DNA from 4 places in the Cupriavidus sp. FW305-27 genome. Region 3 is predicted to be linked to each of the others. Evidence: predicted binding sites of a transcription regulator. Region 3 holds the regulator's gene; each other region holds the start of a gene.
The links. The regulator FNR, encoded in region 3, switches genes on or off when oxygen is low (the NO sensors DNR and NnrR bind a similar motif). The targets are predictions, from matches to a motif close to TTGATNNNNATCAA.
Positions count from the first base shown of each region.

Region 1: a site for FNR is predicted at 1,929-1,942, ahead of AC3WRI_RS12790 (OmpW/AlkL family protein). Genes of this name have one in related genera too.
Region 2: a site for FNR is predicted at 1,557-1,570, ahead of AC3WRI_RS29185 (hemerythrin domain-containing protein). Genes of this name have one in related genera too.
Region 4: a site for FNR is predicted at 2,400-2,413, ahead of AC3WRI_RS04710 (DUF3149 domain-containing protein). Genes of this name have one in related genera too.

Region 1 covers NZ_JBYTAG010000021.1:81,224-84,763, reverse strand. The annotation lists gene AC3WRI_RS12800 (hybrid sensor histidine kinase/response regulator) at 1-280, shown strand, start outside; gene AC3WRI_RS12795 (response regulator transcription factor) at 264-1,157, shown strand; gene AC3WRI_RS12790 (OmpW/AlkL family protein) at 1,221-1,865, opposite strand; gene leuA (2-isopropylmalate synthase) at 2,211-3,540, opposite strand, start outside.
Region 2 covers NZ_JBYTAG010000083.1:21,600-25,139, reverse strand. The annotation lists gene AC3WRI_RS29195 (DMT family transporter) at 1-666, shown strand, start outside; gene AC3WRI_RS29190 (AraC family transcriptional regulator) at 650-1,414, shown strand; gene AC3WRI_RS29185 (hemerythrin domain-containing protein) at 1,673-2,293, shown strand; gene AC3WRI_RS29180 (TetR/AcrR family transcriptional regulator) at 2,557-3,165, opposite strand; gene AC3WRI_RS29175 (tripartite tricarboxylate transporter substrate binding protein) at 3,407-3,540, opposite strand, start outside.
Region 3 covers NZ_JBYTAG010000027.1:43,691-47,230, reverse strand. The annotation lists gene ccoG (cytochrome c oxidase accessory protein CcoG) at 1-752, shown strand, start outside; gene AC3WRI_RS15070 (membrane protein) at 782-991, shown strand; gene AC3WRI_RS15065 (hypothetical protein) at 988-1,233, shown strand; gene fnr (fumarate/nitrate reduction transcriptional regulator Fnr) at 1,297-2,022, opposite strand; gene AC3WRI_RS15055 (sulfite exporter TauE/SafE family protein) at 2,101-2,859, shown strand; gene scpB (SMC-Scp complex subunit ScpB) at 3,428-3,540, shown strand, end outside.
Region 4 covers NZ_JBYTAG010000007.1:5,207-8,746, reverse strand. The annotation lists gene AC3WRI_RS04720 (YebC/PmpR family DNA-binding transcriptional regulator) at 1-348, opposite strand, end outside; gene AC3WRI_RS04715 (helicase HerA-like C-terminal domain-containing protein) at 569-2,095, shown strand; gene AC3WRI_RS04710 (DUF3149 domain-containing protein) at 2,148-2,312, opposite strand; gene upp (uracil phosphoribosyltransferase) at 2,440-3,090, opposite strand; gene AC3WRI_RS04700 (MFS transporter) at 3,293-3,540, opposite strand, start outside.

The sequences.
Region 1 (3,540 bases), on a different contig from region 3:
CGTCAGCAAGCCGGTGCGTGAGCGCGAACTGGTCGAGATGGTCCGACGCGCGCTGACGCAGCCGCAGCCTGCGCTCACCCCGGCGCCGGACCTGTTGCGTGAGCTGCTGCAACTGGGCGCCACCGGCCGGCTGCGCGCGCTGGAGGCCCAGCTTTCAGAACTGGCGGAAGGCGGCGGCGCCGTGGCCACGTGGGCACTGCAGATGCTGGCGCTCGCGCGGACCGATGGCACTGCCCTGACCGCATCACTTGGCGAGGCGCTCCATGCATCCCGAACCTGACACCTTTCGCCCGTTGCCGACGATCGAGACCCGCGTACTGGTGGTCGACGACGATGCCGACGCGTGCGGCTTCCTGACGCGCGCGCTGGGTGGCGAAGCCATGCTGGTCCACACCGCCGCGAACGGCAACGCGGCACTGGATGCGCTGACGTCCTTCGCGCCGGATGCGGTGCTGCTGGACGTGGACATGCCGGGCATGGACGGCTTTGCCGCCTGCACGGCGCTGCTGGACCGCCACGCGGACCTGCCGGTGATCTTCATGACCGGACTTGGCGATACCGGTCATATCGTGCGCGGTTTCGAAGTCGGCGCATGCGACTACGTGACCAAACCGGTGGCGATTGCCGAGGTGGTGGCGCGCGTGCGGTCTCATGCGGGCAAGGCACGGCTGGCGCGCAGCGCACGGGAGGCCGTATTCGGCAGCACGGTGCCGATGCTCGCGGCCGGCATCGACGGCCGGCTCCTGTGGATAAACGGCAGCGCGTCAGCCTTGCTGCAGGCCCAGGGATGGCCGGTAGCGATTGCCGGCGCGGTACTGCCTCCCGCGCTGCGCGACGCGGTGTTCCGCCTCTGCAGCGAAGCGGAAACTGGCGCTGATAGTCTTCACCTGCGCCGGTTGACAGGCGAGGCGGGCGACGTGGTCGTGGTGGAACTGTCGTGCAGCGGTCTGGCCCCGGCCGGCCCGGCCCTGACACTGCGCGAGGCCGAGGTGATGGCCTGGGTGGCGCGCGGCAAGACCAATCGCGATATCGCCGACATCCTCGGCATGAGCCCGCGCACGGTGAACAAGCACCTGGAACACATCTACGAGAAGCTCGGCGTGGAAACGCGAACGGCGGCAGTTGCCGCCACCCGGCGCAACTTGGGGACGGCGTGACGTGCCGTGCGCCAAGGCAAGAAGGGCCGGCGTTGCCGGCCCTTCTTGCCAGTTGGATCCCGATCAGAAGCGGTAACCCACCCCCATGCTGAACAGCCACGGATCCAGGTTCACCTTGGATACCTTGACATCCCCCGCCTTCACATCGCTCGACAGCCAGATCTTCTTGATGTCGGCGTTGAGAAACCAGTTTTTGGTCAGCTTGTAGTCCATGCCGATCTGCAGCGCGGGACCGACGCTCCAGCTATCGAGCTGCAGCGAGTTGTTGGCGATGTCCGCGCCCCAGATGCGGGTGAAGTTCAGGCCCGCGCCGATATATGGGCGGAAGGTACCGTTGGGGATGAAGTGGTACTGCACCAGCAGCGTCGGCGGCAGATGCTTGAAGGTGCCGACCTTGTTGCCGTCCAGGTAGACGTCCTGCTTCTGCGGCACTGTCAGCACCAGTTCGGCGGCGATGTTCGGCGTGAAGAAGTAGGTGACGTCGAACTCGGGAATCCACTTGTTGTTGACCGTGATGCGGTCCGACGGGCCGACGCCGCCGACGGGGTCGGAGCTGTTGGCCATGTCGAGATAGGTGCCGCGCAGGCGCACCATCCAGTTGCCCTGGGCATCGTCCGCGGCGGCGGCAGGGGTGGCGAAGGCGCCGAGCATGGCGCAGGCGGCGATGGCGGAACAGGTGACCCGGGTGCGGAGAGAGAGTGTTTTCATGAGGTTCTGCTTGGTCTGGTATCAAATCCGGACCCAGTTTGGCCGAGCAGGCCGGGTTGGGCTTTGACCCAAGACAAGTAGAAGGGAACGTGGGCTGGCTGCGTCGCGCAGGCGCTACAGCGAGGAAGGCGCCGTGGTGTGCCAGCTGCGCCGACGCTTCTAAACACATGCGGAATTATTCGTGGCGCGGTGCGATGCTGCCCCTTACGCTGTGCGAAAGATCCGAGCACGCATGCAGCGTGTGCGGATCGGCACCGAGCATGTCGTGGGCGTCCGCAAGGGCGTCTTTCCGGGTGTGCCCCGTGGGGGCGGGGCACACCGGTTTTCTTGCGGCGGCTTGCGGTGTCAGGCGTCGGCGGCCTCGGCGGACTGCGGGGCCTGCGCCGCGCCAAAGCCGGCCTGCAGGTGCCGGTTCACGCCCGAGATCACCGCGCGCAGCGATGCCGTGACCAGGTTGGCGTCGATGCCGGCGCCGAACCCTGTCGGCGAATCGCCCACGCGCACTTCCACGTAGCAGGCCGCGCGTGCATCCGCGCCGGCGCTCATCGCATGCTCGTGGTAATCCATCACGCGTACCGGCAAGTCCAGCGCATTGACGAAGGCATCGATGGGCCCGTTGCCGGTGCCGCGCACGCTGCACGGCTTGCCGTCGCGCACCATCTGCACTTCGATCTCCGTGGCGCCGCCGCTGTCAGATACCAGCTGGTGCGATACATAGCGCAGCGGTGTCTGCTGCGCGAGGTACTCGCGCTGGAACAAACCATGAAGATCATCGGCACTCGCCTCGAGCCCGGTGTCGTCGGTCATGGCCTGCACCGCGCGGCTGAATTCGATCTGCAGGCGGCGCGGCATGTAGATGCCATGCACCTGCTCCAGCAGGTAGGCCATGCCGCCCTTGCCGGACTGGCTGTTGACGCGGATCACCGCGTCATAGCTGCGGCCCAGGTCGGCCGGGTCGATCGGCAGGTAGGGCACTTCCCAGATGCCGTCCGGCTGCTGCTGTGCAAAGCCCTTGCGGATCGCATCCTGGTGCGAGCCCGAGAACGCGGTGAATACCAGGTCGCCCACATACGGGTGGCGCGGATGCACCGGCAGCTGGTTGCAGTGCTCAACGCACTGGCGCACTGCGTCGATATCGGAGAAGTCCAGCCCGGGTGCCACGCCCTGCGTATAGAGGTTGAGCGCCAGCGTCACCAGGTCGACATTGCCGGTGCGCTCGCCGTTGCCGAACAGGCAGCCTTCGACGCGGTCCGCGCCCGCCATCAGCGCCAGCTCCGCGGCGGCCACCGCGGTGCCGCGGTCGTTGTGCGGGTGCACTGACAGCGCGATGTGTTCGCGCCGTGCCAGGCGGCGGTGCATCCATTCGACCTGGTCGGCGAACACGTTGGGCGTGCTGCATTCGACCGTGGTCGGCAGGTTCAGGATCATTGGCCGGTCCGGGCCGGCCTGCCAGGCCGCAGAGACGGCGTCGCTGACTTCCAGCGAGAAGTCGAGCTCGGCCAGGCTGAAAGTCTCGGGCGAATATTCATAGGCCCATGCCGTGCCAGGCATGGCATCGGTCAGCGACCTGATCAGGCGCGTGCCCGAGACCGCGACCTCCTTGATCTCTTCACGCGAGGCATTGAAGACGATGCGCCGCCAGGCTGGCGCGATCGGGTTGTACAGGTGCACCGTG
Region 2 (3,540 bases), on a different contig from region 3:
TACGGCGCCGTGGCCAGGGGCCTGCCGCCGACGATCATGGCCCTGCTAGGCGCGCTGCAGCCGCTGCTGACCGCGCTGCTTGCCATCCCCCTGCTGAAGGAGCTACCTTCCAGGCGGACGTGGCAGGGCCTGGCGCTGGGTGCGCTCGGCGTCGCGCTGGTGGTCGCCCCGGCGATGCAGGCCGGCATTCACCCGGCCGCGTCGGCCCTGTCGCCCTGGATCGTGCTGCTGGGCGTGCTGGCCATTGTCTCCATCACCATGGGAACCCTCTTGCAGAAGCCCGCCATCGCCGCCTGTGACTTGCGCGCCAGTTCCGCCTGGCAGAACCTGGGCGCCATGCTGGTAGCCGCCGCGATGGTGGCGATCCAGGCCGCCGACGCGCCGCTGCACTGGCATGGTGGCGTGGCGCTGTGGGCCGGACTGGCATGGGCGGCGATCGGCCTGTCGGGCGCCGGCACCTGGCTGCTGGTCAGCCTGGTGCGGCGTGGCCAGGCCGCCAATGCCGCGGCGCTGATGTTCCTGGCGCCGCCGCTGGCCGCGCTGCAGGCCTGGCTGCTGTTCGGCGAACGGCTGGATGCGGTGCAGGCGCTGGGCATGGCGGTGGCCGGCGCGGGCGTCTGGCTGTGCCAGACCCCTGGCAGGTTGCGGCATGCCGAAGCCCGCTGAACCCCAAGCCTCGCCGCTGGTCGAGCATCGGCGCTACCGCCCGCAGCCTGACGGCCACCAGCACGGCTACCACCAGTTGCTGTTCGGTCTGGCCGGCGCCACCGAGCTGGAGATCGACGGCCACGTCTATCGCGTGGACGACCGCACCGGCCTGATCGTGCCGGCCGGCAGCCATCATGAATTCCTGGGCTTGGACGGCAACCTGCAGCTGGTGGCGGACTTCCCGGCGCGCTCGGTGGCACTGCCCGCGCGGCTGATGACGCGCCCGCGCACGTTCCCGCTGGACGGCGCCTTCGGCAGCCGCGTGCGCGCGCTGGCGGCATGGCGAGCCGCCGCAGCAGCACGCGGGCCGCAGACCGACTGGCACCTGGCGGCAACGCTGGCCGCGGCGCTGGCGGACTGCCTCGGCATGCCCGGCGACGAGCAGGTATTCCCGCTGATGGCCGTTGATGCCTACCTGCGCGCCAACCTGGCCGCGCCACTGCGCGTGGCGGAAGTCGCCGGGCATTTCGGCTGGAGCGTGCGGCGCTTCCAGACCCTGTTTGCCGAGGCCTTCGGCGATACCCCGCACCGCTACCAGACCCGGCTGCGGCTGGACCGCGCGCTGCAGCTGCTGACGCAATCCACGCTGCCGCTGGCCGAGATCGCGCTGGCGTCAGGCTACCCGGACCAGACCACCTTCACGCGCAGCTTCACGCGGCGCTTCGGGCAGCCGCCCGGGGCGTGGCGGGCGGCCGCACGCGGCTAGCCTGCCTGCGCGGTAGTCGATTCTGGCACCGGACTAACCGTGGTGACCCTCTCGCGTCGAGGCGAGTTAGAGGGCGGCGCAGGTTGAACGTGCGGCGTATAAGGCTTCCGCCCCTTGCGAGATCCGAGCGCTTAGCGCCGCATTGATCTGCGTCAGACTCAGATCATGCAGGGAAGCTATTGTGTCAATAAGGTCCCGCGAGTCCCGATATCGCATCGGACTCAACGGTCTGCTTGCCCAGTTTCCCAGGAGGGCGCCATGGCCACCCCACTAGCCACCTCGCTTCCAACTTCACCTTCCGCCGCGCTTTCCACCCCGGGCCCGACACCGCTTGCCGCCTGGCATACCGACCATATCCATTTCGCCTCAATGCTCGACCTGCTGGAAAAGCAGGTCAGCACCTTCCATCAGGGCGAGCAGCCCGACTACGGCCTGATGGCCACGATCATCCAATACCTGCGCAACTATGGCGATTGCGTGCACCACCCCCGTGAGGATGTTGCCTACGCGCTGCTCGTGGACCGGGATCCCGGCACGCGGATCATCATCAGCCGGTTACTGCAGGAACATCGCGTGATCGCCACAGTCGGCGCGGAATTGCTCGACCGCCTGCGTGAAGCCCAGAGCGAGGTGGTCACCTCGCGAGCGGCACTGGAAGCGGCCGCCGCCATGTACCTGGTGTACTACCGCAACCATCTGTCCACCGAGGAAAAACAGGTCATGCCGCGCGCCGCCCGGTTCCTGACCGAAGCGGACTGGGCGGAGGTCGCCGCCATCGATCCGGCCAGTGCCGATCCGCTATTCGGCGCCAATGTGGAGAGGCGCTTCGCGACTTTGCGCAAGCAGATCGACAGTGAAGCGAACGCGTCCATGCACTGAACGTCGGTCGCTTCGCGGCACTGCCGGGCCTCGGCTCAGAACTTATGCCTGCGGCGAGTGTCTTGGCCCTGGCAGAAACCGTCCCGGGCTTTTTAACGGCATCCGGCAACAGCAATGACGGACAGGTATTGCAGCCTATTTGCCGCTCTGGCGGCCCAGCAGCACCGTCTCGCCGGTCTCGCTCGAGTGCCGGCGCAGGGCGTCGCGGACCGAGGCGCCGGTGCCCTCAGCCCACCCTCAGCCTCGCCATGACGATGGTTCTTCTATAGCAACCACTCCCCGATCATCCGCAGGATCTCCGCCTTCACGGCTGCAGGGTCCATGGAAGCCCGGTTCAGGCGGTGCACGGAGATACCGCGCAGCAGGCTCATCAGGATGAAGGCCGCGGATTTTGTGTCCACGTCCGCCCGGATCTGCCCAAGGGTCTTCGCCTCGTTGAGCTTGTACTCGACGTAGGCCATGTTCTTTTCGTTGTAGTCGTGGACAAAGCCATGCAGCGGCGAGTCGGCAACGGACGAGTCAAGCACGATGAAAAACATCGCGCGGATACTGTTGACCGCGTTTTCCGGCCGCTGGGTGTAGGCGTCCACCAGCGAATAGATGCCGTGAATGCCGCGGGTATCGCTGCCGTCCTTCTTGCGCTGGGCATTGAATTCACGCGAGAGCTGTTCCAGACATTCCTCCAGCAGCTTTTCCTTGGAGCCGAAGTGATTGTGCGCCAGGCCGCGGCTATAGCCCGCCTTGGTGCCGACTTCATTCATCGTCAGCCCGGCGAGGCCTTTTTCAGAAATCAGCCCGATTGCGGCCTGCACCATACGGCTGACAGACTCCTCACGCCGTTGCTCCTGGGTGCGACTGGTTTGCTGTTTCATAGGTAGTGAGCGATATGTCGCCTGCGGCGCGCCGACCGATGCATGGATCGGCCGGCTATGTCTCGAAGCAGTGGTAATGGTCCATGGCGCCGTTGTGGCTGCGTTGAACAGGATATGGGTCTGTTCACGCGGAGCTGCACGGCAGCCCAAATTGTACCGAAGCGAACGGGCCACTTTTCAGAACTGCGTCGACACAAGGCCCTGCGTGCGCAGTTTCCGGCGCAGCAGTAAGGCCAGGCGCTCAACTCGGCCGGATATTGGCTTTTTCCGCCACACCCTTGAAGCGCAGGTATTCCGCACGCTGGAATTCCCCCAATTCGCCGAGCGCCTTCTTCAAAAAGGTACCCGCGCGCTTGGACTGGTATGCCTTTGCCG
Region 3 (3,540 bases):
TGATGGTGGATCGCGATACCTATGTCGTGACCTACGACGTCGGCCGCGGCGAGCCGCGCGGAAGCCGGTCGCGCAAGACCGACCACCACAAGGCGGGGCTTGGCGACTGCGTCAACTGCAGCATCTGCGTGCAGGTGTGCCCGACGGGCATCGATATCCGCGACGGCCTGCAGTACGAGTGCATCGGCTGCGGCGCCTGCATCGACGCCTGCGACCAGGTCATGGACAAGATGGAATATCCGCGCGGCCTGATCCGGTACACCTCGGAAAACGCGATGCGCAAGGGCTTGTCCGCGGCGGCATCACGCAAGCGCCTGCTGCGCCCGCGCGTGGTCATTTATTCCGTGATCTGGGTGGCGTTGCTGGCCGGGTTCATGGCTTCGATCGCGCTGCGCACGCCGCTGAAGGTCGACATCATCCGCGACCGTGGTGCGCTCGGCCGTGAAGTGGAAGGCCGCTGGATCGAGAATGTCTATCGCCTGCAGCTGATCAACACCACCGAAGCGCCGATGCAGATCAGCGTGCGCGCCGACAGCGACGAACTGAAGAACCTGACCGTGGAATACGATAAGCAGGCCGAATCGCTGGCGCCGACGTCCAACCGGTTGCTGCCGATCCGGATCCGCGTGCCGATCGAGGCCGCGGCGCAGGGCACGCACAAGATCAACGTGACGGTGACGAGCGAAGGCACGGAGCAGGGGCATGCCGAAATCCGGCAATCCACCAGTTTCATCGTGCCGCGCGATTTGTGAAGCTAGGTCGTCAAGATGAAGGGGGCAAGATGAGTCAGCAAGGCAATCCGTGGTGGAAGGAGCCGTGGCCGTGGCTGTTGATGAGCGGCCCGCTGGTGGCGATGGTGGCGTGTGGCGTGACGATCTGGCTGGCATCCACGCATCCGGACATGCCGGTGCAGGGTGCAACGCGCCATGGCCTGGTGGTCGAGAAGGCCGACGCCGCGCCGCCCAAGGCTGCCGCTGTGAGGCAGCCATGAGGTTGCGCTGGCTGATGTGGGTACTCTGGCCGGCGTTCCTGATGGCCGGGTTCGCGACCGCGACGGTGTTTTCGGTGGTGGATCCCGGTGACCTGAACTTCTTCGGCCAGCCGATCGAAGCGTCCCGCGAATCGGTCTACACCGTTGGTTTCCTGATGGCCTGGGTGTTCTGCGCGTTGTCCAGCGGACTGACGCTCTACACCATGCCGACGCGGCTCAGCGATACCGACGAACTGGAATAAGCGGATCGGTGTGAGGTCTGCGCTGCCATGTCCGCATGCGGTACCTGGCAGCGCCTTGGCCGCTTAGCAGGAGCGGCTGTAGAGCTGCTTGATGCCGTCGATGTCCACGAGCTTGACGTGGCGCTGGCGAATCTGGATCAGGCCGGCTTCGGCAAAGCGGGAGAACAGGCGGCTGACGGTTTCGAGCTTCAGGCCCAGGTAGCTGCCGATCTCTTCGCGGCTCATGCGCATCACGAACTCGGACGCCGAATAGCCGCGTGCCGACAGGCGCTCAGAGAGGTTGATCAGGAAGGCGGCAAGCCGTTCCTCGGCGCGCATCGAGCCCAGCGTGACCAGCATCAGTTGGTCATGCGTGATTTCCTTGCCCATCAGGCGCAGGAACTGCTGCTGCAGCGACGGCAGGTCTGCCGACAGGGACTGCAACTCGCTCATGCGGACCACGCAGACTTCGGTGTCCTCCAGCGCGGCGGCATCGGAGGCATGCTGCATCTCGCCCAGCCCGTCGAGACCGACAATTTCGCCGGGCAGGTGGAAGCCGGTAATCTGCGAGCGGCCGTCTTCAGTGGTGACGTGGGTCTTGAGCGTGCCAAAGCGCACGGCATAGACCGCGGTGAGCGGATCGCCCATGCGATACAGGGTTTCACCCTTGTGCACACGGATGCGTTCCTGAACCAGCGTGTCCATCTTGGCGAGGTCTTGCTGCGACATGCCGACCGGAAGGCACAGCTGCCCCATCGCACAGGTGGAGCAGCGTGGTGACATCTCGGTAATGGGAATGGAGGTGAGCAATTGGAACCTGCTAGAAATGGCAGCGAGGGCGCGATAACGGCATTTTACCGTGCGATGTGATGTGGTAGGGAGTGAGAATTGACACTTGGCGTACTGATCAGCGTTTTTCTGCTGGCTTTGCTGGGCGGGGTCCACTGCGCCGCCATGTGCGGCGGCGTGGCGCTGGCCGTGGAGCAGCGTCACGGCGCGGCGGCGACGATCAGTCTGGTGCCCAGCCGTGCCGCCTGGCTCGGCGAGTTGCTGATAATGCACCTGGGCCGGATCTCGACCTATATGCTGCTTGGGGCCGCGCTAGGCGCGGTCGGTGCTTCGGCGTGGAAACAGGACTATCTGCCGGTGCAGCGCTGGCTGTTCGGCGCGGGCAGCGTCATGCTGCTGTGGTCGGGCTGGCGGTTGCTGCGCGGCAACACGTTTACCGTCGACTGGCTGGAGCGGCTGGCGTCGCGTGCCAGCGCAGCGGTGGCGCGCCGGCTGGGTGGCGTGGCACGCGGCATGCCGTCCTTTGTGCGCGCACGCGGCGGCCTGGCGCGGCGATACGGCGTGGGCCTGGCGTGGGGGCTGGTGCCGTGCGGCATGGTCTATGGGGCGCTCACGCTCGCGCTGCTGGCGGGCAATGCGGCGTCCGGCGCACTCGTGATGGGCGTGTTCGGGCTCGGCACACTGCCTAACCTGCTGGTGCTCTCCGGCCTGTCAGGCTATTTGCGTACGCTGTCGCGACGTCCCGGCGTGCGCCTGGGGGCCGGCCTGGCGGTAATGGCGTTCGGCGGCCTTGGCATTGCGCGAGCGGTGCTGTTGCCACATTCGCTGGCCGAGCATGGATTCTGCCTGGTGTTCTGAGGCGCCGGCGCTGCGCCGGCAACGGATGATGGTTGCAGGCGGGGGCGGGAATGCCATACAATCGCCAACATTGCGGTATCGCGCGGTGTCTTGTGAGCCGCGGTAAGCAGCGGGCGAGCAGCGCCAGGCGGCCTTCATACCAGAAGGTGAGTTCAGGGCAGGGGAAGCGGAAGGTTTTCGATGCCCGTCCCGTCCCCACAGTCCATCCGGTTCAAAAGATCTGGTTCAAAAGTCCGGCTGGCACTGCGGTGTTGGCGATGCCGGCCTTGCTCCCGATACCCGTTTTTCTTGCGTCCGAGGCCTTCAGTTCGCTGACAGCGACGTCCGGTATGTGCGGACGCGCTACGCAAGAGGTTCGCTGGCTGGCCCATAACGGCATGCGAACGATCTCCTGCCGGAACGCCCGGCAACTCGATGCAAAGATAGGGAAGTGCACGGCTTGGATGCAGCAGGTATCCGGCTAGCTGCGCAATGAGATGGCGGTGGCTTTCGCACCGCTGTATCCAAAATCTCCGGTGCCCCGGATCCGTCCGGGAGCAGGTGCAAAGACAGGCTGCACACCATCAACATGAATACCCAAGAGGCGAAGATCGTCCTCGAGACGGCGCTGATCTGCGCGCAGGAACCGTTGCGCGTCAATGATCTGCGGCGGCTGTTTGACGACGACGTCGGCGCAGACAC
Region 4 (3,540 bases), on a different contig from region 3:
CGCATGGCGCACTTCGGCCACGGTGCGGGTGCGGTTGTCGGTCAGGCAGTCGACGATGATGGCCGCGCCGGCCAGGCCGTAGCCTTCGTAGCGGATTTCTTCGTAGTTGGCGCCTTCCATGCCGCCCACGCCGCGCTGGATCGCGCGCTGGATGTTGTCCTTGGGCATGTTCGCGTCCATGGCCTTGTCGATCGACAGGCGCAGGCGCGGGTTGGAGTCGACATCGCCGCCGCCGAGCTTGGCGGCAACGGTGATTTCCTTGATCAGGCGGGTCCAGATCTTGCCGCGCTTGGCGTCAGCGGCGGCCTTCTTGTGTTTGATATTGGCCCATTTCGAGTGACCGGCCATGATTCTCTCCGAAGCGGAATGCGGTGATCTGCGGTGATGTTGTGCGGGGTTGCCATGCGCGCCGTGGCCGGGGTGGCAAAGCCCTCGGACAGCGCGCGCCAGGTGACGGATATGCCTGGCGGCTGGCTATAATCAGCCCAGGATTTTATCACGCGGGCCTGCCCGCGCCGCTGCCGTGGCGAGTCCCGCGGTGCCAGACCTCAAAACCCCAGGGAACATCATGGCCGACCCCATCCTCATCGCCAAGAACGCCGAACATGAACTGATGCTGCTGCCGCAGATGGGCAACCGGCACGGGCTGATCACCGGCGCCACCGGCACCGGCAAGACCGTCACGCTGCAGACCCTGGCGCAGGGCTTCTCGCGACTGGGCGTGCCGGTCTTCATGGCGGACGTCAAAGGTGACTTGACCGGCATTTCGCAGGCTGGCCAGCCGTCCGACAAGCTCAAGCAGCGCCTGGCCGACCTGAACCTGCCGGAGCCGACATGGGGCGCGTGCCCGACCACGCTGTGGGACGTGTTCGGCGAGAAGGGCCACCCGGTGCGCGCCACGGTCTCGCACATGGGCCCGCTGCTGCTGTCGCGCATGCTGGAGTTGAACGACACCCAGCAGGGGGTGCTGAACCTGGTGTTCCGCATTGCCGACGCCAATGGCCTGCTGCTGCTCGATGCCAAGGACCTGCGCGCCATGCTGCAGTACGTCGGCGACAACGCCGGCCAGTTCACCACCGAGTACGGCAATATCTCGGCCGCCTCGATCGGCGCCATCCAGCGCGGGCTGATCGCGCTGGAATCGCAGGGTGGGGATGTCTTCTTCGGTGAGCCGATGCTGAACCTGGAAGACTTCATCCAGACCGAGAAGGGCCAGGGCGTGGTCAATATCCTGGCCGCCGACAAGCTGATGAACGCGCCGCGGCTGTACGCGACCTTCTTGCTGTGGATGCTGTCCGAGCTGTTCGAGAAGCTGCCCGAGGCCGGCGACCTGGACAAGCCCAAGCTGGTGTTCTTCTTCGACGAGGCCCACCTGCTGTTCAACGATGCGCCCAAGGCGCTGCTCGACAAGATCGAGCAGGTGGTGCGGCTGGTGCGTTCCAAGGGCGTGGGCGTGTACTTCGTCACGCAGAACCCGATCGACATCCCCGACACCGTGCTGGGCCAACTGGGCAACCGCGTGCAGCATGCGCTGCGCGCCTTTACCCCGCGTGACCAGAAGGCGGTCAAGGTGGCGGCCACCACCATGCGCGCCAACCCCAAGCTGGACCTGGAAACCGCGATCGGCGAACTGGGCGTGGGCGAGGCCCTGGTGTCGTTCCTGGATGCCAAGGGCACGCCCTGCGTGACCGAGCGCGCCTGGGTGCTGGCACCGGGCAGCCGCATCGGCCCGGCGACGGAGGAAGAGCGCAAGCAGCTGATCGCCGGTTCGCTGGTGGCGGGCACCTACGAGAAGACCGTGGACCGCGAATCCGCCTATGAAAAGCTGCGCGGCAGCGTGGCGACGGTCGGCAATGGCAACGGCAAGGGCGCCGGAGGCGCGCCGGCGGGGCAGCCAGCGGGCGAGCAGGACAGCGGCTGGCTCGGCACGGCCGGCGACATCTTCGGCACGCTGACCAAGGGCACCGGCAAGACCGGCCGCGGCGATTCGATCCTGGAGTCGATGGCCAAGTCGGCCGCGCGCACGGTGGGCTCGCAGGTCGGGCGCGAGCTGATCCGCGGCGTGCTGGGGAGCCTGCTGGGCAAGAAGAAGTAAAGACCCGGACTGACGCAATGACGGAAAGGGCCGCACGATGCGGCCCTTTCCCTTAGCGACGCTGCGCTTGTTGCTGCGCCTTGGCCGCTGCCGCATCCTCGCGCATCTTGCGCGCGAACATCCGCGCAAAGAACCACCCCATGCCGATGATGAAGACGATCACGCCCAGGCTCATCAGGCCGGTGCTGGTACTGAACAGGATCTTGAAGGCTTCCATGCTTGGCTCCCTTTGCTTTGGCGATGGCCGCCGGCGAGGTCTCGCCGGCGCCTGCCGCCAGTGTAGGGAGCCCTGTGGCGCGGACTATTGAGGCCGGTCAAGCGCAAGCCAGCCCGCCGCGCGCCACTCAGTTCTTGGTGCCGAACAGGCGGTCGCCCGCATCGCCCAGGCCCGGCACGATGTAGGCGTGCTCGTCGAGATGGCTGTCGAGCGAGGCCACGAACAGCTGCACGTTCGGATGCGCCTTCTGGAACACTTCCACGCCCTCGGGCGCCGCCACCAGCGCAACGAAGGTGATGGCCTCGTCCTTCACGCCGCGCCGCTTGAGCACATCCACGGCATGCGCAGCCGAATAGCCCGTGGCGACCATCGGGTCGCACAGGATGAAGCTGCGGTCCTCCACGTCGGGCAGCCGCACCAGGTATTCCACCGGGCGGTGCTGCTCGTCGCGGTACACGCCGATATGGCCGATGCGCGCCGACGGGATCAGCTCGACCAGGCCGTCGCTCATGCCCACGCCCGCGCGCAGCACTGGCACGATGGTCAGCTTCTTGCCGGCGATCACCGGCGCGTCCAGCTCCACCAGCGGCGTCTCGATGCGGCGCGTGGTCAGCGGCAGGTTGCGGGTGATCTCATAGCCCATCAGCAGCGTGATCTCGCGCAGCAGTTCGCGGAAGGTGCGCGTCGACGTTTCCTTGTCGCGCATGTGCGAGAGCTTGTGCTGGATCAGCGGGTGGTCGAGGATGAACAGGTTGGGAAAGCGCGGGTCTTGTTTCATGGCTGGCGGCGAGGGCTCGGCGGGATAGGGGCAAGCAGGTGAAGCGGGCGGCGAGATCGGGTCGACCAGCGCGCCGCGCCGTTGCAGCCGGATTGTAATGGAAGCGGGCCGCCCTGCCCGTGGCTTCGCTTCCGGGACCCGCCCACGCCAGCGCCGCCGGCGGGCTCCCTGAACCGCCGGGAGCGTCCGGCGGCGCCTTGCGCTAGTCAAGCGCGCGGTTCTTCGACTCGATATCCACCATGTAGATGGCGATCGCTGCCACGGCAAGAAATGACGAAAGCAGCGCCAGGGCGAGGGTGAACTGGCTGGCCATGATCGGTGCAATGATGGACGGCGCGAACAGGCCGCCAAAGCGCGCCATCGCACCCGCAGTGCCCATCCCGCTGGCCCGCAGGTCAGTCGGGTACACCTCGGGCGTGAAGGCGTAGAGGGCGCCCCAGGTACCGAGCA